Regions from separate parts of the Pseudomonas sp. JE3303 genome, predicted to be linked through region 1. Evidence: predicted binding sites of a transcription regulator. Region 1 holds the regulator's gene; each other region holds the start of a gene.
The links. The regulator FliA, encoded in region 1, starts transcription of late flagellar genes. The targets are predictions, from matches to a motif close to CTAAAGTTTNNNNNNNNNNNGCCGNTAA.
Positions count from the first base shown of each region.

Region 2: the regulator FliA is predicted to act here: its motif matches at 5,102-5,129, upstream of AC0ZZU_RS07790 (methyl-accepting chemotaxis protein).
Region 3: the regulator FliA is predicted to act here: its motif matches at 5,498-5,525, upstream of AC0ZZU_RS20640 (flagellar protein MotY).

Region 1 is NZ_JBWGIF010000014.1:78,315-86,081, reverse strand. Features, by position in the region: gene AC0ZZU_RS19845 (protein-glutamate methylesterase/protein-glutamine glutaminase) at 1-478, opposite strand, end outside; gene AC0ZZU_RS19840 (chemotaxis protein CheA) at 524-2,707, opposite strand; gene AC0ZZU_RS19835 (protein phosphatase CheZ) at 2,720-3,508, opposite strand; gene AC0ZZU_RS19830 (chemotaxis response regulator CheY) at 3,527-3,901, opposite strand; gene fliA (RNA polymerase sigma factor FliA) at 4,003-4,743, opposite strand; gene fleN (flagellar synthesis regulator FleN) at 4,740-5,573, opposite strand; gene flhF (flagellar biosynthesis protein FlhF) at 5,688-6,992, opposite strand; gene flhA (flagellar biosynthesis protein FlhA) at 7,004-7,767, opposite strand, start outside.
Region 2 is NZ_JBWGIF010000004.1:165,809-173,575, reverse strand. Features, by position in the region: gene AC0ZZU_RS07825 (sarcosine oxidase subunit alpha) at 1-13, opposite strand, end outside; gene AC0ZZU_RS07820 (sarcosine oxidase subunit delta) at 10-342, opposite strand; gene AC0ZZU_RS07815 (sarcosine oxidase subunit beta family protein) at 357-1,607, opposite strand; gene glyA (serine hydroxymethyltransferase) at 1,623-2,876, opposite strand; gene AC0ZZU_RS07805 (threonine aldolase family protein) at 3,134-4,174, shown strand; gene AC0ZZU_RS07800 (cell division protein ZapA) at 4,389-4,691, opposite strand; gene AC0ZZU_RS07795 (hypothetical protein) at 4,688-4,918, opposite strand; gene AC0ZZU_RS07790 (methyl-accepting chemotaxis protein) at 5,137-6,819, shown strand; gene gbcB (glycine-betaine demethylase subunit GbcB) at 6,946-7,767, opposite strand, start outside.
Region 3 is NZ_JBWGIF010000015.1:46,277-54,043, reverse strand. Features, by position in the region: gene AC0ZZU_RS20675 (molybdopterin-dependent oxidoreductase) at 1-1,458, shown strand, start outside; gene grxD (Grx4 family monothiol glutaredoxin) at 1,548-1,880, shown strand; gene bfr (bacterioferritin) at 1,948-2,418, opposite strand; gene AC0ZZU_RS20660 (bacterioferritin-associated ferredoxin) at 2,617-2,835, opposite strand; gene AC0ZZU_RS20655 (peroxiredoxin) at 3,048-3,650, shown strand; gene rnt (ribonuclease T) at 3,716-4,387, opposite strand; gene pyrC (dihydroorotase) at 4,384-5,430, opposite strand; gene AC0ZZU_RS20640 (flagellar protein MotY) at 5,562-6,530, shown strand; gene AC0ZZU_RS20635 (argininosuccinate synthase) at 6,658-7,767, shown strand, end outside.

The DNA.
Region 1 (7,767 bases):
TGCTGGCAGGCGCCGCAGCGTTCGGCGCCGGGGCTGGGGACGCGGCGGCCACAGATGCGGCAAGGCCGCCGAAGCGGCGATTGCTGCGCGACAAGGTGTGGACCTTCTCGCACAGCATCTGCTTGACCTTGTCCGGGTTGCGCGAGATGTCCTCGAAATTCTTCGGCAGGTAATCCACGGCACCGGCATCCAGCGCGTCGAGCGTCACGCGCGCGCCTTCGTGGGTGAGCGATGAGAACATCAGTACGGGCGTCGGGCAGCGCTGCATGATGTGACGCACGGCGGTGATGCCATCCATCATGGGCATTTCATAGTCCATGGTGATCACATCGGGCTTGAGCGCCAGGGTCTGGTCTATCGCTTCCTTGCCGTTGGCCGCAGTCCCCACCACCTTGATGGTCGGGTCTGCCGAGAGAATTTCCGAGACGCGCCGGCGGAAGAAACCGGAATCATCCACCACCAGGACCTTGACTGCCATAAACACTCCATTGGACGGCGCAACCGCCAGGTCACGCCGCCGAAATCAAATACGCCGGGCGGCGTAACGCTTGAGCATGCTCGGTACATCGAGGATCAGCGCAATGCGCCCGTCACCGGTGATGGTGGCGCCCGACATGCCGGGGGTGCCCTGGAGCATCTTGCCCAGCGGCTTGATCACGACTTCTTCCTGGCCGACCAGCTGGTCGACGACAAAACCGATGCGCTGGGTGCCGACCGACAGGATCACCACATGGCCTTCCCGCTGCTCTTCATGGGCAGCGGAGCGCACCAGCCAGCGCTTGAGGTAGAACAGCGGCAAGGCCTTGTCGCGCACGATCACCACTTCCTGGCCGTCGACCACGTTGGTGCGCGACAGGTCGAGGTGGAAGATCTCGTTGACGTTGACCAGCGGGAAGGCAAACGCCTGGTTGCCCAGCATGACCATCAGGGTCGGCATGATCGCCAGGGTCAATGGCACCTTGATGACGATCTTCGAACCCTGGCCCTTGGCCGAGAAGATGTTGATCGAGCCGTTGAGCTGGGAGATCTTGGTCTTGACCACGTCCATGCCCACACCGCGGCCCGACACGTCCGAGATCTCGGTCTTGGTCGAGAAACCCGGGGCGAAGATCAGGTTGTAGCAGTCCGACTCGCTCAGTCGCTCGGCGGCGTCCTTGTCCATCAGGCCCTTTTCCACGGCCTTGGCACGCAGCACGTTGGGGTCCATGCCCTTGCCGTCATCGGAGATCGACAGCAGGATATGGTCACCCTCCTGCTCGGCCGACAGCACCACCTTGCCGCCACGCGCCTTGCCTTCGGCCTCGCGCTCTTCAGGGGATTCGATGCCATGGTCCACGGCGTTGCGCACCAGGTGGACCAGCGGGTCGGCCAGGGCCTCGACGAGGTTCTTGTCCAGGTCGGTCTCTTCGCCGACCAGCTCCAGGTTGATCTCTTTCCTGAGCTGGCGGGCCAAGTCCCGGACCAGCCGCGGGAAGCGCCCGAAGACCTTCTTGATCGGCTGCATGCGCGTCTTCATGACCGCGGTCTGCAGGTCGGCGGTGACGACGTCCAGGTTCGACACGGCCTTGGACATGGCCTCGTCGCCGCTGTTCAGGCCCAGGCGCACCAGGCGGTTACGCACCAGCACCAGTTCGCCGACCATGTTCATGATTTCGTCCAGGCGCGCGGTATCGACGCGCACCGTGGTTTCCGCTTCGCTGACCGCAGGCTTTTCGGCGCCAGGCGCACCGGCACGGGCCGGTATCCCAGGCTTGGCGACAGGGGCTGGCCTGGCTGGCGCGGCGGCCTGTGGCTTGGCGGCAGGAGCAGGCGCGGCGTTCGCCACGGCGCTGTCGGAAAACTTGCCCTTGCCATGCAGCTCATCGAGCAAGGCTTCGAATTCGTGCTCGCTGATGTGCTCGGCGGGCGCTTGGTTGCCGGTGGCCGGAGCGGCAGGCGCGGTGCTGGCTGCGGGCAGCGCATCGGCGGCAAAGGTGCCCTTGCCGTGCAACTGGTCGAGCAGTGCCTCGAACTCGTCATCGGTGATCTCGTCCCCGACAGGCGCCGCGGCGGGCGTCTTCTCGACGACAGGGCTGACGACATCGGGCACGAACTGGCCCTTGCCGTGCAGCTGGTCGAGCAGCGACTCGAACTCGGCATCGGTGATCTCGTCACCCGCGGTGGCGCCAGGCACCTCGCCTTGCAGCTGCTCGGCAGCCTGGGCCTGAGCCTTGATTGCATCGAGCGAGTCGAGCAATTGCTCGAACTCGGTGTCGGTGATGTCATCGCTGGCGGCGGGCGCCTCGATGACCGGCGCCGCTACCACAGGTGCGGCTGCGCCGGGCTCGGCAAGGCGCGCCAAGGCATCCAGCAGCTCAGGCGTGGCCGGTGTGACGGGGCTGCGTTCGCGAACCTGGCCAAACATGCTGTTGACCGTGTCCAGAGCTTCCAGGACCACGTCCATCAGTTCCGCGTCCACGCGCCGCTCGCCCTTGCGCAGGATGTCGAACACGTTCTCGGCGATATGGCAGCACTCCACCAGCTCATTGAGCTGGAGGAAGCCGGCGCCCCCTTTTACAGTGTGAAAACCGCGAAAGATCGCATTGAGCAGGTCGGCATCATCGGGCCGGCTTTCCAGCTCGACCAATTGCTCGGACAGTTGCTCAAGGATCTCGCCGGCTTCTACCAGGAAATCCTGAAGGATTTCTTCATCGGCGCCGAAACTCATCAAAGGTGCTCCCTAAAAACCAAGGCTGGACAGCAGATCGTCGACATCGTCCTGACCGGACACAACGTCTTCACGCTTATCGGCATGAATCTGCGGACCTTCACCCCGAGTCGGATGTATTTCTTGATCTTTTTCAGCACGCAGCTGCTCATGGTCATGTTCGATACCGGCAAACCGGTCGACCTGACTGGCCATCAGCACGAGCTTGAGCAGGTTGCTTTCCACATCGGTGACCAGTTGCGTCACCCGTTTGATCACCTGGCCGGTCAGGTCTTGGTAGTCCTGGGCCAGCAGAATGTCGTTGAGATGCCCGGCGACCTTGCGGTTGCCCTCCTCGCTGCGCGTCAGGAAACTGTCGACGCGCTTGGCCAGCTCACGAAACTCCGGCGCCGCGACCTCGCGGCGCATGAAGCGCTGCCAGTCGACGCTCAGTGACTGGGCCTCGGACGCCAGCGAGTTCAACACCGGCGTGCTGTCCTCCACCAGGTCCATGGTCCGGTTGGCCGCGCCCTCGGTGAGCCTGACCACGTAGGACAGGCGCTCGGTGGCATCGGTGATCTGCGACATTTCCTCGGCCTGCGGCATGCGCGGGTCGATCTGGAAACTGACGATCGCACTGTGCAGCTCGCGGGTGAGCTTGCCGACTTCCTGGTACAGGCCACGGTCGCGGGTCTGGTTGAGCTGATGAATCAGCTGCACCGCCTCGCCGAAGCGCCCCCGTTCAAGGCTCTCGACCAGTTCCTGGGCGTGTTTCTTCAGGGTCGATTCAAACTCCCCCAAAGACGATTGTGTTGACTCCATGACGCCCCCTGACGTGACTCAGCCGTTGACGCGTTCGAAGATCTTTTCGATCTTTTCTTTGAGTACTTGCGCGGTGAAAGGCTTGACCACGTAGCCGTTGACGCCGGCCTGCGCCGCTTCGATGATCTGGTCGCGCTTGGCTTCGGCCGTGACCATCAGTACCGGCAGGTGCTTGAGGCGCTCATCGGCGCGCACCTTGCGCAGCAGGTCGATACCGGACATGCCGGGCATGTTCCAGTCAGTCACGAGAAAGTCGAAATGACTGCTCTCAAGCATCGGCAGCGCGGTGGTGCCGTCGTCGGCTTCCTGGGTATTGGTGAAGCCCAGGTCACGCAACAGGTTCTTGATGATCCGCCGCATCGTCGAGAAGTCGTCAACGATGAGGATTTTCATGTCTTTGTTCAATTAGACCTCCAAGCAGTCTTAAACGCGCTCAGCGCTGAGCGCGTGCTCAATCAATTCGGCACCACAAAAAAACACTGTGAACAGTCGGTTCAACGCGCCCGCCATTCCCCGAGGCGGCTGCGCAGACGCGCTGCGCACTGGCTGTGCAACTGGCTGACACGCGACTCGCTGACCCCAAGCACCTCACCGATTTCCTTGAGGTTCAGCTCTTCGTCGTAGTACAGCGCCAGCACCAGGCGCTCACGCTCTGGCAGGTTGGCGATGGCATCGGCCAGGGCCGCCTGGAAGCGCTCGTCTTCCAGGTCACGCGAGGGCTCGACCTGGGCGCTGGCGCCGTCCTCGTGCAGGCCTTCGTGCTCGCCGTCCTGCAAAAGGTCGTCAAAGCTGAACAGGCGGCTGCCCAACGTATCGTTGAGAATCGCGTAGTAATCATCGAGACCCAACTGGAGTTCGGCCGCAACTTCGTGATCTTTAGCGTCACGGCCGGTTTTTGATTCAACGGCGCGGATCGCGTCGCTGACCATGCGCGTGTTGCGGTGCACCGAACGCGGTGCCCAGTCGCCCTTGCGCACCTCGTCGAGCATGGCCCCTCGAATGCGGATACCGGCATAGGTCTCGAAACTGGCGCCCTTGCTGGCGTCGTATTTGTTGGCCACTTCCAGGAGGCCGATCATGCCGGCCTGGATCAGATCCTCGACCTGCACACTCGCAGGCAAGCGTGCCAGCAGGTGATAGGCGATCCGCTTGACCAGAGGCGCGTAGCGTTCGACCAGCTCGTACTGGGCGTCGCGCGAAGCTTTGGGATACATCTTGAAACCGCTCGCGTTCATAACACCGGTCCTGCGCTGGTGGGTTGCACCAGGCGCTCGACGAAAAATTCCAGATGACCGCGCGGGTTGGCGGGCAATGGCCAGCTGTCGACCTTCTGCGCGATGGCCTTGAACGCCAGTGCGCATTTGGACCGAGGGAAGGCCTCGTACACGGCCCGCTGCTTCTGTACCGCCTTGCGCACGCACTCGTCGTATGGCACGGCGCCGACGTATTGCAGTGCTACGTCGAGGAAGCGGTCGGTGACCTTGGTCAGCTTGGCGAACAGGTTGCGTCCCTCCTGAGGGCTTTGAGCCATGTTGGCGAGCACTCTGAAACGATTCATCCCATAGTCACGGTTCAGCAACTTGATCAGCGCATAGGCGTCGGTGATGGAGGTCGGCTCGTCGCAGACCACCAGCAGCACTTCCTGGGCGGCGCGCACGAAACTGACCACCGAGTCGCCGATACCGGCCGCGGTGTCGATCACCAGCACATCGAGGTTGTCGCCAATCTCGCTGAAGGCCTGGATAAGGCCTGCGTGCTGCGCCGGCGCCAGATGCACCATGCTCTGGGTGCCCGAGGCGGCGGGCACGATGCGCACGCCACCCGGCCCCACCAGGAGCACGTCGCGCAGCTCGCAGCGACCCTCGATCACATCGGCCAGCGTGCGCTTGGGCGTAAGGCCCAGCAACACGTCGACGTTGGCCAGCCCCAGGTCTGCGTCCAGCAGCATGACCCGACGGCCAAGCTCAGCCAGCGCCAGCGAGAGGTTCACTGACACGTTTGTCTTGCCGACGCCACCTTTACCACCGGTTACGGCAATCACCTGTACGGGATGCATGCTACCCATGTTGTCTTATTACCTTGTCTCGCTTGAACCCGGGCCACATGAGGGATTGCGCTGTGAATGCCAGGCACTTGCCGGGCAACCCCTTGATGTAGGTTGTTTGCAATATTATGACCCTCAACCTGCTCGCCTGCCTGGGTTGTGGTAGAGATCAGCGAACATGTCGGCCATGGCCTCCTCGCTGGGCTCCTCCTGCATCTGCACACTGACCGCGCGGCTCACCAGCTGGTGACGGCGTGGCAGGTGAAGATCGTCAGGAATCCGTGGTCCGTCGGTCAGGTAGGCCACGGGAAGTTCATGACTGATGACCAGGCTCAGCACTTCGCCGAGGCTGCCTGTTTCATCGAGTTTGGTCAGGATGCAACCGGCCAGGCCACAGCGCTTGTAGCTGTGGTAGGCGGCGGTCAGCACCTGCTTCTGGCTGGTGGTTGCCAGTACCAGGTAATTGCGCGACGCAATGCCACGACCCGCCAGGGTTTCGAGTTGCATGCGCAGGGCCGGGTCGCTGGCCTGCAGGCCAGCGGTATCGATCAGCACCACGCGCTTGCGCAGCAGCGGCTCCAGCGTCTGGGCCAGGGATTGCCCCGGGTCGACGTGGGTCACCGACACACCGAGAATCCGGCCGAGGGTCTTGAGTTGCTCCTGGGCACCAATGCGGTAGCTGTCCATGCTCACCAGCGCCAGGTTCTGCGCGCCGTACTTGAGCACATAGCGAGCGGCCAGCTTGGCCAGGGTAGTGGTCTTGCCCATGCCGGCCGGACCGACCAGGGCAATCACCCCGCCCTCCTCGATCGGCTCGACTTCAGGTACATCGATCTTGCGCGCCAGGTGGGCCAGCAGCATGCGCCACATCTGGCGCGGCTCGCTGATACCGGCAGTCTGGTCAAGCAACTCGCGGGCAATCGGGCCGGACAGCCCGATGCGCTGCAGGCGGCGCCAGACATTGGCCTGCTGCGGCTGGTTGCCCTGCAGCTGGCCCCAGGCCAGCGAACCGAGCTGCACTTCGAGCAGCTCGCGCAGGCCCGACAGCTCCGAACGCATGGCATCGAACAGGCGCGGGTCGACCGGCGCTGGCGCGACAGGCGCGGCCGGAGCGTCCACGTGCGGTTCGATGAGCGGCTCGGAAGCCGTCAGCGACTGGCCGGCGAACAGCTGGCGGTTGCCCTCTTCGTTCTCGCTGCGCCCGGACAGTTCGGCCTGGGCGGTGGCGATGCGCGACTGGGTCTTGCGCAGCTCGTCTTCAAGCTCGGCATTGGGGACCCGTGGGGCCAGCGCGGACGGCGTGTAGTCCAGCGCCGCCGTCAGTTCGACACCGCCGGCAATGCGTCGGTTGCCGATGATGGCGGCATCGGAGCCAAGCTCATCGCGGACCAACTTCATGGCCTGGCGCATATCGGCGGCGAAGAAACGCTTAACTTGCATGGTGCACTACCTCAGCCGTTGGGGCCCACAGTGGCGACGATGGTCACTTGCTTGTTGTCAGGTATTTCCTGATACGCCAAAACATGCAAGTTCGGTACAGCCAGGCGGCCAAATCGCGACAGCATCGCCCTGATCGGTCCTGCGACCAGGAGGATCGCCGGCTGCCCTTGCATCTCCTGACGCTGGGAAGCCTCGATCAGCGAACGCTGAAGCTTTTCGGCCATGCTCGGCTCAAGAAGAACACCATCTTCCTGACCCTGCCCAGCCCTCTGCAGACTATTTAGCAAGATCTGTTCCAACCTTGGTTCCAAGGTGATCACAGGGAGCTCCGACTCAATGCCGACAATGCTTTGCACGATGGCGCGGCTCAATCCGACACGTACCATGGCGACCAGCGCGGCGGTATCTTGACTCCGGCCTGCGTTGTTTGCGATGGCCTCGGCAATGCTTCTGATGTCACGTACTGGCACTTGTTCGGACAACAGGGCCTGCAGGACCTTCAGCAGCCCCGACAGGGAAATGACGCCCGGCACGAGCTCCTCGGCAAGTTTCGGCGAAGCTTTGGCGAGAACTTGCAGCAGTTGCTGGACTTCTTCGTGGCCAATGAGCTCGTGGCAGTGCTTGTACAGGATCTGGTTCAAGTGAGTGGCGACAACCGTGCTCGCATCGACCACCGTGTATCCCAGCGACTGGGCCTGGCTGCGCTGGCCGACATCGATCCACACCGCCTCCAGGCCAAAGGCCGGATCGCGCGCGGCGATACCATTGAGCGTGC
Region 2 (7,767 bases), on a different contig from region 1:
AGGTCTGGCTCATGCTTTTTCTCCCTGACCTTTGACGGTCGACTGCGCAGGGCTCTGCTTGCCGGCGGTCACTTGTGGTTTCTCGCCGATCTTGTAGGTTTCCATGATCTCGTAGGTCACCGTGTCACGGGTCGCGTTGAAATACTGGCGGCACCCGGCAACGTGGTCCCACAGCTCGTGGTGCAGGCCGCGCGGGTTGTCACGGAAGAACATGTACTCGCCCCACTCGGCATCGGTGCAGGCATTGGCGTCCAGCGGGCGGGCGATGTGAGCCTGGCCCGAGCAGTGAAACTCTTCTTCGGAGCGCAGCTCGCCGCAGTGTGGACAGAAGATATGCAACATGAGGAATTCTCCTGTTAGTGGGCGACGGCGGCAGCGCCGTGTTCGTCAATAAGCGCGCCGTGGTGGAACCGCTCGATGGAAAACGGAGCGGCCAGTGGGTGCATTTCGCCCTTGGCCAGGCTCGCCGCGAAGACGTGGCCCGATCCCGGGGTGGCCTTGAAGCCGCCGGTGCCCCAGCCGCAGTTGAAGAACATGTTCTTGACCGGTGTCTTGGAGATGATCGGGCATGCGTCCGGCGAGGTGTCGACGATGCCGCCCCATTGGCGGTTCATGCGCACCCGCGAGAGGATCGGGAACATCTCGACGATCGCCTGCAGGGTGTGCTCGATGATCGGGTAGCCGCCGCGCTGGCCGTAGCCGACGAAGCCGTCGATGCCTGCGCCGATGACCAGGTCGCCCTTGTCGGACTGGCTGATGTAGCCGTGCACGGCGTTGGACATGATCACGCTGTCGATGATCGGCTTGATCGGCTCCGATACCAGGGCCTGCAGCGGGTGCGACTCGAGCGGCAGGCGGAAGCCCGCCAGGCGCGCCATGTGCCCCGAGTTACCAGCAGTGACCACGCCGACGCGCTTGGCGCCGATGAAGCCCTTGTTGGTTTCTACACCGATGACCGTGCCGTTTTCCTTGCGGAAACCGATGACTTCGGTCTGCTGGATCAGGTCGACGCCCAGGGCGTCGGCGGCACGGGCATAGCCCCAGGCCACGGCATCGTGACGGGCCACGCCGCCGCGACGCTGCACGGTGGCGCCCAGGATCGGATAACGGGTGTTCTTGGAGCAGTCCAGGTACGGGACTTCCTCGGCCACTTGCGCGGTGTTGAGCAGCTCGCCGTCGATACCATTGAGGCGGTTCGCGTTCACGCGCCGCTCCGAGTCACGGATGTCTTGCAGGGTGTGGCACAGGTTGTAGACGCCGCGCTGGGAGAACATCACGTTGTAGTTGATGTCCTGGCTCAGCCCCTCCCACAGTTTCATGGCGTGCTCGTACAACTGCGCCGACTCGTCCCACAGGTAGTTGGAACGCACGATGGTGGTGTTTCGGGCGGTGTTGCCGCCGCCCAGCCAGCCTTTCTCGACCACGGCCACGTTAGTGATGCCATGCACCTTGGCCAGGTAGTAGGCCGTGGCCAGGCCATGGCCGCCACCGCCGACGATGACCACGTCGTAGACCTTCTTCGGCGTAGGCGTGCGCCACATACGCTGCCAGTTTTCGTGATGGCTGAGGGAGTGCTTGAAGAGGCCGAAGCCAGAATAGCGTTTCATGACGGGTTGCTCCACTCAGCGGTAAACCGGGAAATCTGCGCACAGCGCCGAGACATTTTTTGCCACGTCAGCCTCGACATCGGCATCGCCGAGGTTGTCGAGGATGTCGCAGATCCAGCCGGCCAGCGCGGTGCACTGGGCAACCTTGAAGCCGCGGGTGGTAACAGCGGGGGTGCCGATACGCAGGCCCGAGGTGACGAACGGCGACTGCGGGTCGTTCGGCACGGCGTTCTTGTTGACGGTGATATGAGCGCGGCCAAGGGCGGCGTCGGCGTCCTTGCCGGTGAGGCCCTGACGGATCAGGCTGACCAGGAACAGGTGGTTGTCGGTACCACCGGAGACCACATCGAAGCCGCGGTCGATGAACACCTGGGCCATGGCCTGGGCGTTGTCGATGACCTGCTGCTGGTAGACCTTGAAGCCAGGCTCGAGGGCTTCCTTGAAGCACACGGCCTTGGCAGCGATGACATGCATCAGCGGGCCACCCTGGGCACCGGGGAACACGGCAGCGTTGAGCTTTTTCTCGATCGCCTCGTTGGACTTGGCCAGGATCAGGCCGCCACGTGGACCGCGCAGGGTCTTGTGGGTGGTGGTGGTGACCACGTCGGCGTAGGGCAGCGGGTTCGGGTACAGACCCGCCGCGACCAGACCGGCCACGTGGGCCATGTCGACGAACAGCAGTGCACCGACCTTGTCGGCGATCTCGCGGAAACGGGGGAAGTCCAGCGTCTTGGAGTAGGCCGAGAAGCCAGCGACGATCATCTTCGGCTTGTGCTCGACAGCCAGACGCTCGACTTCGTCGTAGTCGATCAGGCCGGTGTCAGTGTTGATACCGTACTGCACGGCGTTGTACAGCTTGCCCGAGGACGACACCTTGGCGCCGTGGGTGAGGTGGCCGCCGTGGGCCAGGCTCATGCCGAGGATGGTGTCGCCGGCTTGCAGCAGCGCCAGGTACACGGCGCTGTTGGCCGAAGAGCCCGAGTGCGGCTGGACGTTGGCGAAATCGGCGCCGAACAGCTGCTTGGCGCGGTCGATGGCCAGTTGCTCGACCTTGTCGACGTGTTCGCAGCCACCGTAGTAGCGCTTGCCTGGATAGCCTTCGGCATACTTGTTGGTGAGGCCGCTGCCCTGGGCCTGCATGACGCGCTTGCTGGCGTAGTTTTCCGAGGCGATCAGCTCGATGTGGTCTTCCTGACGCTGATCCTCGGCATTCATCGCCGCCAGCAGTGCATCGTCGTAACCCTGGATCTGGTCTTGCTTGCTGAACATTGTCTATCTCCCGGCAGCGATCATTTCTTGTCTGTAGGGTTCAATGACCCTTTGCAGCGATGGTATGACTGGCACGGGGTATCCAGATGCCTGCGCACGCCTTGCAATGGCGCGTTTACGACATTGGTGTGAAACGTTGCGCCCGGATGGTTCGCGTGAACGCCGCAGACACCGCGGGAGCAGTGTCTCAGGTTGTATAGGCAACCCCTCGAACGATGGTTTAGAGTGCTTTCCTGCGTCGTTCACAGGACAGTGTCATGACAGATAAAAGCCAGCAATTCGCCAGCGACAACTATTCCGGTATCTGCCCCGAAGCCTGGGCGGCCATGGAGAAGGCCAACCACGGCCACGACCGCGCCTACGGCGACGACCAATGGACGGCGCGGGCCTCGGAATACTTCCGCGAGCTGTTCGAAACCGACTGCGAGGTGTTTTTTGCCTTCAATGGCACGGCGGCCAACTCCCTGGCCCTCGCTTCCCTCTGCCAGAGCTATCACAGCGTGATCTGCTCGGAAACCGCCCACGTCGAGACCGACGAATGCGGTGCGCCGGAGTTCTTCTCCAACGGTTCCAAGCTGCTCACCGCGCGCAGCGTCGACGGCAAGTTGACCCCAGAATCCATCCGTGAGGTCGCCCTCAAGCGCCAGGACATCCACTTCCCCAAGCCGCGCGTGGTCACGCTCACCCAGGCCACAGAGGTCGGCAGCGCCTATCGGCCGGACGAACTCAAGGCCATCAGCGCCACGTGCAAGGAGCTGGGCCTGAACCTGCACATGGACGGTGCCCGCTTCAGCAACGCCTGCGCGTTCCTGGGCTGCACGCCGGCCGAGCTGACATGGAAGTCCGGCGTCGATGTGCTGTGCTTTGGCGGGACCAAGAACGGCATGGCGGTGGGCGAGGCGATCCTGTTCTTCAATCGCGCCCTGGCCGAAGACTTCGACTATCGCTGCAAGCAGGCCGGGCAGCTGGCCTCGAAGATGCGCTTTCTGTCGGCACCGTGGGTGGGGCTGCTTGAAGACGGCGCCTGGCTGCGCCACGCGGCGCATGCCAATCACTGCGCGCAATTGCTGGCGGGGCTGGTCGAGGATGTACCGGGCGTTGAACTGATGTTCCCGGTGGAGGCCAACGGGGTGTTCCTGCAGATGCCAGAGGCGGCGATCGAAGCACTGCGAGGCAAGGGCTGGAGGTTCTATACCTTCATCGGCAGCGGTGGGGCGCGGTTCATGTGTTCGTGGGATACCGAGGAAGAGCGCGTGCGGGCGCTGGCGGGGGATATCCGCGCGGTGCTGTCAGCCTGAGACCGCGGTGTGGGCTTTTTTGTAGGAGCGGCCTTGTGCCGGGACGCCGGACCGCGCGAAATGAGGGCAAAGCCCTCACCGAAGCGCATCAGTACCAGGTTTTGCAATGCTGGCAGGGAACACCGCATTCAGCCGGCCCTTGTAGCGCCTATGCGATCTTAGGGCCGCTTCGCGACACAAGGCCGCTCCTACGCAGACCTTAGGCGCCGAACAGTCAGGCGTCGCCGATCTTGCGGGCAATCACATCGACCGTGGCGCTGACCTGCTCTTGATACCGGTCAAGCGTCTCCTGATGCTCGCGCTGCAGATCGATCTGCTTCGAACACAGGTTGAGCGCCGCCAGCACCAGCAGCTTGTCGCCGATCAAGGTCGGGTACAGGCGCTTGGTGTCAGCCAGCGAGGCGTTGAGCATCTGCACGGCCTTGGACAGTGTCTGCTCCTGGCCTTCGGGCGCCTTGATCGAATAGTCGCTGCCCAGGATCGACACGACATTGATCGGCTGCGCTTGCAGTTTCATGCGCTGACGGCGCCAGCGCTGGCGCGCTCGACCAGGGCCTGGATGCGCGCGGCGGTAGCGCCGTTCTTCTCTTCCAGCTCCATCAGGTTCAGCTGCAGGCTGTCGTTCTCTTCCTTGGACTGGGCCAGCTCCTGGGCCAGGCGCTCGTTCTGCTCGCCCAGCTGAGTGTTCTTCTGTACCAGGTCGGTAACCAGTTGCTCGAGTTGATTCAGGGATGATTCCAGCATGAGACGTTCTCGGTTGGTGCAAAGGCGGACACGATAAAGAAAACCTTGCGCCCTCGCCAGGGATATCGGGAGTAGAGGCCTTGGCCTGGTGCAGATTGACCGGCGGATAACGATCTTGTTCCTGCTTCGCCCCACCATTGGTCAGGAATCCCAACCGGCGGCTCATATTTGCAACGCCGGATACTCAAGACTCGCCGGTCACGACCGATAGGCATGGCATGTCCCATTCTGTCGCATGGATCGCGCGCCCCCTTGTCCTTGCCTGGTTACCTCAAATGTCCCTTCGCAACATGAATATCGCCCCCCGTGCGCTCCTGGGGTTTGCCTTGATCGGCGCGCTGATGCTCGGCCTGGGCGTGTTCGCCCTCAACCAGATGAGCAAGATCCGCCAGGCGGGCGTTGCCATCGAGACCATCAGTGTCCCGAGCATCAAGAACCTGGGCGAGCTGACTGCCCTGAACCTGCGCATGCGCACCCTCTCCTACCGCCTGCTGCTCAACCGCGAGCCAGAGACCCAGCGGGACACTCTGCGCCTGCTTGAACAGCGCAACGCAGAGATCGACAAGACTCTCGCGGCCTACCAGCTCCTGGTCGAAGGGGCGGACGAGCGCGCAGGCTATGAGCTGTACCGCCAGTTGCTCGGCCAGTACCGGCAGATCGAATCGCGCATGCTCGTGCTGAGCCAGGCCGACCAGCTCGACGCATTGCGCACCCTGCTCAACACAGACCTGCTGGCCAACTCCGAGCAGATCAACAAGGTGATGGACGACCTGGTGCGGATCAACACCGAGCAGACCCGCCGTACCAACGCTACCGCAGCTGGCCAGTACTCCGGCGCCGTGACACTGGTCATCGCCCTGCTGGTGGCCGCCAGCCTGCTGACTTTCCTCTGCGCCTGGCTGCTGACCCGCAGCATCGTCAACCCGATCAATGAAGCACTGGACGCTGCCGAGCGCATCGCCGATGGCGACCTGACCAAGGCCGTGCATGCCGAAGGAACCGACGAGGCCGCGCGCCTGCTGCGTGCCATGGCAAAGATGCAGGACAAGCTGCGTGACACCCTGCAGCTGATTGCAGGTTCCGCCACCCAGCTGGCCTCGGCAGCCGAGGAGCTCAACTGCGTTACCGAGGAAAGCGCCCGCGGCCTGCAGCAGCAGAACAACGAAATCGTGCAGGCGGCCACGGCCGTCACCGAAATGACCAGCGCTGTCGAAGAAGTGGCGCGCAATGCCGTGAGCACCTCGCAAGCGTCGAGCGAAGCCACCCGTTCGGCTGGCGATGGCCGCGACCTGGTGCTCGAGACCGTTGGCGCCATCGAACGCATGAGCGGCGACGTACAGGCCACGGCGCAGTTGATCGGCAACCTGGCGACCGAATCGCGGGATATCGGCAAGGTCCTGGACGTGATCCGCGGCCTGGCCGACCAGACCAACCTGTTGGCGCTCAACGCCGCCATCGAGGCGGCACGGGCCGGTGAAGCGGGCCGCGGCTTTGCCGTGGTGGCCGACGAGGTTCGCGCCCTGGCCCACCGCACCCAGCAGTCGACCAGCGAAATCGAACGAATGATCGGCAGTATCCAGGGCGGTACCGGGCAGGCGGTCGACTCGATGCGCAACAGCACCGAGCGCGCGGAGTCGACCCTGAACATCGCCCGCGGCGCCGGCCTTGCGCTGGACAGCATTGCCAGCGCGGTGGCGCAGATCAACGAGCGCAACCTGGTGATCGCCAGCGCCGCCGAAGAGCAGGCTCAGGTGGCGCGGGAAGTGGACCGCAACCTCGTGAATATCAACGACCTGTCGGTACAGTCGGCAACCGGTGCGCACCAGACCAGCGCGGCGAGTGCCGAGCTGTCGCGGTTGGCGGTGGATCTGAATGGGCTGGTGGCGCGCTTCCGCGTCTGACCCGAAGATCCGCGGTGCCCCATTCGCTGGCAAGCCGGCTCCCACAGGTACTGCGCTGATGGTGAGATCTGCGCTGTACCTGTGGGGAGCTGGCTTGCCAGCGAATGGGGCACTTGCGAATCTGGATCAGTAATCGATCCGCACATCACCCTTCGGCACGCTGCAGCACGACAGGATGTACCCCTCGGCCTCATCTTCCTCGGTGATGCCGCCGTTGTGATCCATCTCCACCTCTCCGCCCAGCTTGAGCACCTTGCAGGTGCCGCAGATACCCATGCCGCAGGCCTTGGGGATCATCAGGCCGACCTTGGCCGCCGCGGCATGCACGGTCTCGCCCGGAGCCACGCGGATGCTCTTGTCGCTGCCGATGAACTCCACCAGGTTGAGCTCGGCGGCGTCGACTTCCGGCGCATCGGCCGCCTGCTCGGCGTGCTCGACGGCATCGGCCTTGGCTTCGGGCGGCGTGGCGCCAAATGACTCCTCGTGGTACCGGCTCATGTCGAAACCCGCGCCTTCGAGCAGCCGCTTGACCGCGGTCATGTACGGCGTCGGGCCGCAGCAGAACACCTCACGTTCCATGAAGTCCGGCGCGATCAGCTCCAGCAGCTTGTGGTTCAGGTAACCGCGGTACCCCGCCCACGGCTCGCCCAGGCCATGCTTCTCGCAGATGATATGCAGGCTGAAATTGGGGATCCGCGAGGCCATCTGCTCCAGCTCGCGATGGTAGATGATGTCCTTGGGCGAGCGTGCGCTGTGCACGAAGGTCATGTCGACATTGGCGTTGGTGTCGTAGAACCAGCGCGCCATGGACATCACCGGCGTGATGCCGACACCACCGCTGAGGTAGAGCATCTTTGCCGCGGGAAAATCGATGGCATTGAACAGCCCCACCGGCCCGTGCACCGCCAGCTCCTGGCCTTCGTGCAGCGTGTCGTGCAGCCAGTTCGA
Region 3 (7,767 bases), on a different contig from region 1:
ATGGCCGATCAGCACCTGTTCATTCGCCCTGGGGGTGATGCCGCGCTGCTGTGTGGGCTGCTCAATACGCTGTTCGCCGAAGGCCTGGCGCGTGGCTCGCACTTGCCGGTGCAAGGGCTCGAAGCAGTGCGAGAGGCGATCCTGCCTTTCGATGCCGAAGCGATGAGTCCGCTGTGCGGCATCGACGCCGTGCGCATCCGTCAGCTGGCTCGGGACTTCGCCGCAGCCGAAAAAGCCGTTTGCTACGGACGCATGGGCGTGTCCACCCAATCCTTTGGCACGCTTTGCCATTGGCTGGTGCAGCTGATCAACCTGGTGACCGGTAATCTGGACCGGGTCGGTGGGACACTGTGCACAGAGCCCGCGGTCGACCTGGTGGCCAGCACCCCGGCCGGGCATTTCAATGCCTGGCAGAGCCGGGTGTCCGGGTTGCCCGAGTACGGCGGCGAGCTGCCTGTAGCGGCCTTGGCCGAGGAGATTCTCGGCAAGGGGGAAGGGCAGGTGCGGGGGCTGGTCACGGTGGCCGGCAACCCTGTGTTGTCCACCCCCAATGGGCGCCAGTTGGACAAGGCGTTGGGAGGGCTGGAGTTCATGCTCAGCATCGACCTGTACATCAACGAAACCACGCGCCATGCCGACCTGATCCTGCCCTCCACCTCGGCACTGGAAAACGACCACTACGACACCACCTTCAACCTGCTGGCGGTGCGCAACGTCACCCGCTTCAACCGGGCGATCCTGCCCCGGCCAGAAGGTGCGCTGCACGATTGGGAAATCTTCGTCGGCCTGGCCCAGGCTCTCGCCGAGCGCACCCAGGTCGAGCTCAAGCCCACAGTGCCGCCCGCGCGAATGATCGATACCGGCCTGCGCCAGGGGCGCTACGGAGATGCCTCACCGTGGCAGCTGTCGCTGGATACCTTGGACAAGCACCCGCATGGTCTGGACCTGGGTGCGCTGCAGCCGAATCTGGCATCGCGCCTGAAAACGCCGGGTCAGGTCGTCGATGCCGCGCCTCAGGTCGTGCTCGACGACCTGCAACGCCTTGCCCGGCAAGTGCCGCCAGCGCCAGACCAGTTGCAGTTGATTGGCCGTCGGCATGTGCGCAGCAACAACTCCTGGATGCACAATTTCCACCGGCTGGTAAAAGGCAAGCCGCGTCACCAGTTGCTGATGCATCCAAGCGACCTCGAAGCGCGTCGCCTGCAGGATGGTCAATGGGTGCAAGTGAAATCCCGGGTCGGCAGCGTGCGAGTGCAGGTCCTGGCCAGTGATGAAGTCATGCCGGGCGTGGTGAGCCTGCCCCATGGCTACGGACACGGCCTGAAAGGCGCGCAACTCGAGATCGCCAACGGTCAGCCCGGCGTCAGCGCCAACGACCTGACCGACGAACACCTGCGCGACGCCGTATCGGGCAATGCCGCCCTGAACGGCGTGCCGGTAGAAGTGGTAGCGGCCTGACGAGGCAAGGCCGAGCATGCCGCTCGGCTTTCCGATACAATGCGTCACCGTGCCGACGATGGAGTCGGAAAGTTCAGCCGAGGTGCTTCATGGATATCATCGAAACGATCAAAGAGCAGATTGCCAACAACACCATTCTGCTTTACATGAAAGGCTCGCCGAATGCCCCGCAGTGCGGCTTTTCGGCCAAGGCGGCGCAAGCCGTTATGGGTTGCGGCGAGAAGTTCGCTTACGTCGACATCCTGCAGAACCCCGAAATCCGCGCCAACCTGCCCAAGTACGCCAACTGGCCGACCTTCCCACAGCTGTGGGTAGGCGGCGAGCTGGTCGGCGGTAGCGACATCATGATCGAGATGCACGCCAACGGCGAATTGCAGACCCTGATCAAGGACGCTGTTGCCAAGGCTGCCGATCAGGCATAAGCCGCATGCAATAAAAAAGCCCCGCTGATGCGGGGCTTTTTTTATTGCGCAGTACAGCAGTGCTGGTTTACTCCCCCATCTGCGACTGCAGGTAGTTCTCCAGGCCGATCTTGTCGATCAGGCTGAGCTGGGTTTCAAGCCAGTCGATGTGCTCTTCCTCGGACTCGAGAATGTCTTCGAGCATGTCGCGGCTGCCGAAGTCGCCGACGGTCTCGCAGTGGGCAATGGCCGCCTTCAGGTCGATCAGCGCTTTCTGCTCGATCTTGAGGTCGCACTCGATCATCTCGCGGGTGTGCTCGCCGATCAGCAGCTTGCCCAGGTCCTGGACGTTGGGAATGCCTTCAAGGAAGAGAATACGCTTGATCAGTTTGTCAGCGTGCTTCATCTCGTCGATGGATTCCTTGTACTCGTGCTTGCCGAGCTTCTCCAGGCCCCAGTCCTCGTACATGCGCGCATGCAGGAAATACTGGTTGATGGCGACCAGCTCGTTTCCGAGGATCTTGTTGAGATGCTGGATGACGCTAATGTCGCCTTTCATGGTGGAGCCTGCCCTTCAAATGTGCCGATAAGCAGGATTTTGAGCTTGAGCAGTTCTGCTGTCAAACCTAAGTTATTGAATAATAAATGAAAATTAATCGGAATAAGAATGTTTTTGAACCGCGTCTTAGTCCTAACTGTTTGAATTACAGGCATAAAAAAACCGGACACTGAGTCCGGTTCTTGAAATTGGGCACTTTTACGCCGCGGTAAATTCCACGGGATAGGGCAGGGCAGCCTGGCTGGCCTGCAGTTCGGTGAGGGTTTCACGTACCACTTCCTTGGCAAGGCAGGCACATTTCCCACACTGGGTGCCAACCTGGGTGGCGGCTCGAACTTCCTTGTAGCTGCAGCATCCTTCATAGATCGCATCGCGGATCTGTCCGTCGGTTACACCAACACAAAGACACACATACATAAAGTCTGACCATCACTGGTTGCGGCTTGATGTTCTGGAGACTAATGGTAATGAGAATGCTTGTCAAAGCACAGGCGTGAGCTTTGTGCGCCGGCCGACCAGCGGTTGCATTCGGCCTGTCACCTCAAGCGGTGTATGATGGCCGGCCTTTGTGTGCGCCGAGCGGCATAGGTCGCTCGGGCCGCCTTTTCAACACCATCAGGAGATATCGAATGAGCGTGCTCGTTGGTAAACAAGCCCCGGACTTCACCGTCGCCGCCGTACTCGGCAATGGCGAAATCGTCGACAGCTTCAACCTGGCTTCGGCCATCAAGGGCAAATATGGCCTGGTGTTCTTCTATCCACTGGACTTCACCTTCGTCTGCCCGTCCGAGCTGATCGCCCTGGACAATCGCATCCCTGACTTCCAGGCGCGCAACGTCGAAGTGATCGGCGTTTCGATCGACTCGCACTTCACTCACAACGCCTGGCGCAACACCCCGGTCGAGAAGGGCGGCATCGGCCAGGTCAAGTACACCCTGGCAGCTGACATCTCCCACGAGATCTGCAAGGCCTACGACGTTGAGTCCGAAGGCGGCGTGGCCTTCCGTGGCGCATTCCTGATCGACGACAAGGGCGTAGTCCGCTCGCAGATCGTCAACGACCTGCCGCTGGGCCGCAACATGGACGAGCTGCTGCGTCTGGTCGATGCCCTGCAATTCCACGAAGAGCACGGCGAAGTCTGCCCGGCCAACTGGAAGAAAGGCGACAAGGGCATGACCGCATCGCCTGAAGGCGTTGCTGCTTACCTGAGCGAGAATGCTGGCAAGCTGTAATCGCCACGCATAAGAAAACCGGCCATTACGGCCGGTTTTTTTATGCGTGGCGATTACAGCACGACTCAGTCGTTGAAGTCGCGCCAGCCGCCCATCTCTTTCCAGCGGTTGACGATGCCGCAGAACAGCTCGGCGGTCTTCTCGGTGTCGTAGCGGGCCGAGTGAGCCTCACGGCCATCGAAGTCGATGTCGGCGCTCTGGCAGGCACGGGCCAGTACTGTCTGGCCGTAGGCGAGGCCAGCGAGGGTCGCGGTATCGAAACTGGAGAACGGGTGGAACGGGTTGCGCTTGAGGTCGTTGCGCACGACAGCCGCGTTCAGGAACCCCAGGTCGAAGCTGCTGTTGTGTCCGACCAGGATCGCCCGCTTGCAGCCATTGGCTTTCAGCGCCTTGCGCACACCTCGGAAGATGTCGGTCAGGGCTGATTCCTCGCTCACCGCCATGCGCAGCGGGTGGTCCAGCTTGATCCCGGTAAACTCCAGGGCGGCCTGCTCGATGTTGGCACCTTCGAACGGCTCGACGCGGAAGAAGTAGGTGTGTTCAGGGAACAGGAAGCCTTTTTCATCCATGCCGATGGTGACGGCGGCGATTTCCAGCAGTGCGTCGGTCGCGCTGTTGAAACCGCCGGTCTCGACATCCACCACTACCGGCAGGTAACCGCGAAAGCGTTCGGCCATCGGGTGACGCGGGCCGCCCGCTTGACCGTCCTGGTCGTCATCATAGCGATCTTCGCTCACACGTTTTCCTCCAGCAGGCGCCAGCGCAGTTTTTCACCGGCGCGCAGCGGAACGACTGTCTGCTCACCGAAGGGCAGGCTGTCGGGTGCGGTCCACTCTTCGCGGACCAGGGTAATGGTGTCGGTATTCACAGGCAGGCCATAGAAGGCGGGACCGTGCAGGCTGGCGAAGCCTTCAAGCTTGTCCAGCGCACCACGTTGCTCGAACGCCTCGGCGTACATCTCGATGGCAGCGTAGGCGGTATAGCAGCCGGCACAGCCGCAGGCGGCTTCCTTGGCGTGTCGGGCGTGGGGCGCCGAGTCGGTACCGAGGAAGAACTTGCTGCTGCCACTGGTAGCCGCATCCAGCAACGCCACCTGGTGAGTGTTGCGCTTGAGAATCGGCAGGCAGTAGAAGTGCGGGCGGATGCCGCCAACCAGCATGTGGTTGCGGTTGTACAGCAGGTGCTGGGCGGTGATGGTCGCGGCGACGTTGCTTGGGGCTTCGTGGACGAACTGCGCGGCATCAGCGGTGGTGATGTGCTCGAAGACCACCTTGAGAGTCGGGAAACGCTCGACGACTCGGCGCAGGTGCTCGTCGATGAACAGCTTCTCGCGATCGAATACGTCGACCTCGCCACGTGTCACTTCACCATGCACCAGCAGCAGCATGCCCACTTCGGCCATGGCTTCGAGCACCGGGAAGATCTTGTCGACGCTGGTGACACCGGAATCGGAGTTGGTCGTGGCGCCTGCCGGGTAGAGCTTGGCGGCGTGGATGAAGCCGGTGGCCTTGGCCGCGCGGATTTCCTCGGGCTGGGTACGGTCGGTGAGGTACAGCACCATCAGCGGCTCGAAGCGGCTGCCTGCCGGGCGTGCGGCAAGAATGCGCTCACGGTAGGCACCAGCCTCGGCGGCGTTGCGCACCGGCGGTACCAGGTTGGGCATGATGATGGCGCGGGCAAAGGTGCGCGCCACGTCACCGACGGTGTGTGGCAGGACAGCGCCATCGCGAAGATGGATGTGCCAGTCATCGGGACGCAGGAGGGTCAGGCGATCGGACATTGGGGTTTCCAGGCGGGTCGAACTCAAGGATCAATGCTACCGGAAAAGCCGGGGACGAGCACTGGCTATCAAGTTTTGCAGGTTCCGACCGATAGCTTGCAGGTATGCCGTGAAAATCTGTGGAGCCGACCGTGCGCCAGCGTTATCTAGCCCTGTTCAGTATGTTTGCCAGCCTGCCGGCCATGGCGCTGACGTTCCAGACTCGCATGGAGAACATCGAGTGGAAAGTCGAGGGCGATCAGTTCGAGTGTCGGCTGATCCAGCCTATCAGCGGTTTCGGCAGCGGCGAGTTCGTGCGCCGGGCCGGCGAACAGGCGACTTTTCAGCTGCGTTCCAGCGGCAGCGTGCTGGGTGGCGGCACCGCGACCCTCCTCGCCGCAGCGGCCCCCTGGCAGCCAGGGCGGGGCGACATCAATCTTGGCGCGGTTCGCCTGGCGCGCAGTGGAGTGCTGTTCACTACTTCACAAGGCCAGGCCAGCCGCTTGATCAACGGGCTGCTCGATGGCCGCAGCACGGTAGTGCGCAATCACACCGGCGAGGGCGGCCGGGTCATGGAAGTACGTGTCTTGCCGGTGAGCTTCAGCAAGGCGTTCGATGACTATCAGGCATGTGCCGGCAAGCTGCTGGCAATGAACTACGACCAGATCCGCCAGACTCTGGTCGGCTTTCCCGGAGGCGGCATCGAATTGGACGGCAGTGCCCGGGCCCGGCTCGACCTGATCCTCGACTACATGAAGGCTGATCCCACGGTCAACCGCATCGAACTCGACGGCCATTCCGACAACAGCGGCAACCGTCTGACCAACCGTGACGTGTCGCGCCGTCGTGCACTGGCTGTCCTCGAATACCTGAAGGCCCATGGTGTGCGGGAGGAGCAGATAATCGTGCGCTTCCATGGCGAGCGGTATCCGCTGGCCAGGAATACCACGCCCGCCAACCGGGCGCGGAACCGGCGGGTCAACATCCACCTGGAGAGGGAAGCCTTGGTTGCCCAGCCACTGCAGGCCGGGGCTGCGGGAGATGTGAAGCCGGCTGAGGCGCAGCCGCCCGCTGCTCCACCGCCTGCGCCCCAGGCAGCCGCGGTCACGAAGACGCCCTGAGCGCTGCCGTTCGTCGCGCTGTCGACAGTTCTTGTCGCTTTGTCGTCACAAGCTGTCGCCCCACTGTAAATTCTGCGGCAAGAGCGGTAGAATCGACGGCTTTCCGTACAACGCGTGGAGTGATGGCATGGCGGACGTAAAAAAGGTCGTACTGGCGTATTCCGGCGGCCTTGATACTTCGGTGATTCTCAAGTGGCTGCAGGATACCTACAACTGCGAAGTGGTGACTTTCACCGCTGACCTGGGTCAAGGCGAGGAGGTCGAGCCGGCCCGCGCCAAGGCACAGGCCATGGGCGTCAAGGAAATCTACATCGACGACCTGCGCGAAGAGTTCGTGCGTGACTACGTATTCCCGATGTTCCGCGCCAACACTGTCTACGAAGGCGAGTACCTGCTGGGTACTTCGATCGCCCGTCCGCTGATCGCCAAGCGCCTGATCGAGATCGCCAATGAAACTGGCGCCGACGCCATTTCCCACGGCGCTACCGGCAAGGGCAACGACCAGGTTCGTTTCGAACTGGGCGCCTACGCGCTCAAGCCGGGCGTCAAGGTCATTGCTCCATGGCGTGAGTGGGACCTGCTGTCCCGCGAAAAGCTGATGGACTACGCCGAGAAGCACGGCATCCCTATCGAGCGCCACGGCAAGAAGAAATCGCCGTACTCGATGGACGCCAACCTGCTGCACATCTCCTACGAGGGCGGTGTCCTTGAAGATACCTGGACCGAGCACGAGGAAGACATGTGGAAGTGGAGCGTCTCGCCAGAGAACGCCCCGGACAAGGCAACCTACATCGAGCTGACCTACCGCAATGGTGACATCGTTGCCATCGACGGCGTCGAGAAGACCCCAGCCACCGTACTGGCCGAGCTGAACCAGATCGGCGGTGCCAACGGCATCGGTCGCCTGGACATCGTCGAGAACCGTTACGTCGGCATGAAGTCCCGCGGCTGCTACGAGACCCCGGGCGGCACCATCATGCTCAAGGCCCACCGCGCCATCGAGTCGATCACCCTGGACCGCGAAGTCGCTCACCTCAAAGACGAGTTGATGCCCAAGTACGCCAGCCTGATCTACACCGGCTACTGGTGGAGCCCGGAGCGCGTGATGCTCCAGCAGATGATCGACGCCTCCCAGGTCAACGTGAATGGCGTGGTTCGCCTGAAGCTGTACAAAGGTAACGTCATGGTTGTCGGCCGCCAGTCGGATGACTCGCTGTTCGATGCCAACATCGCGACC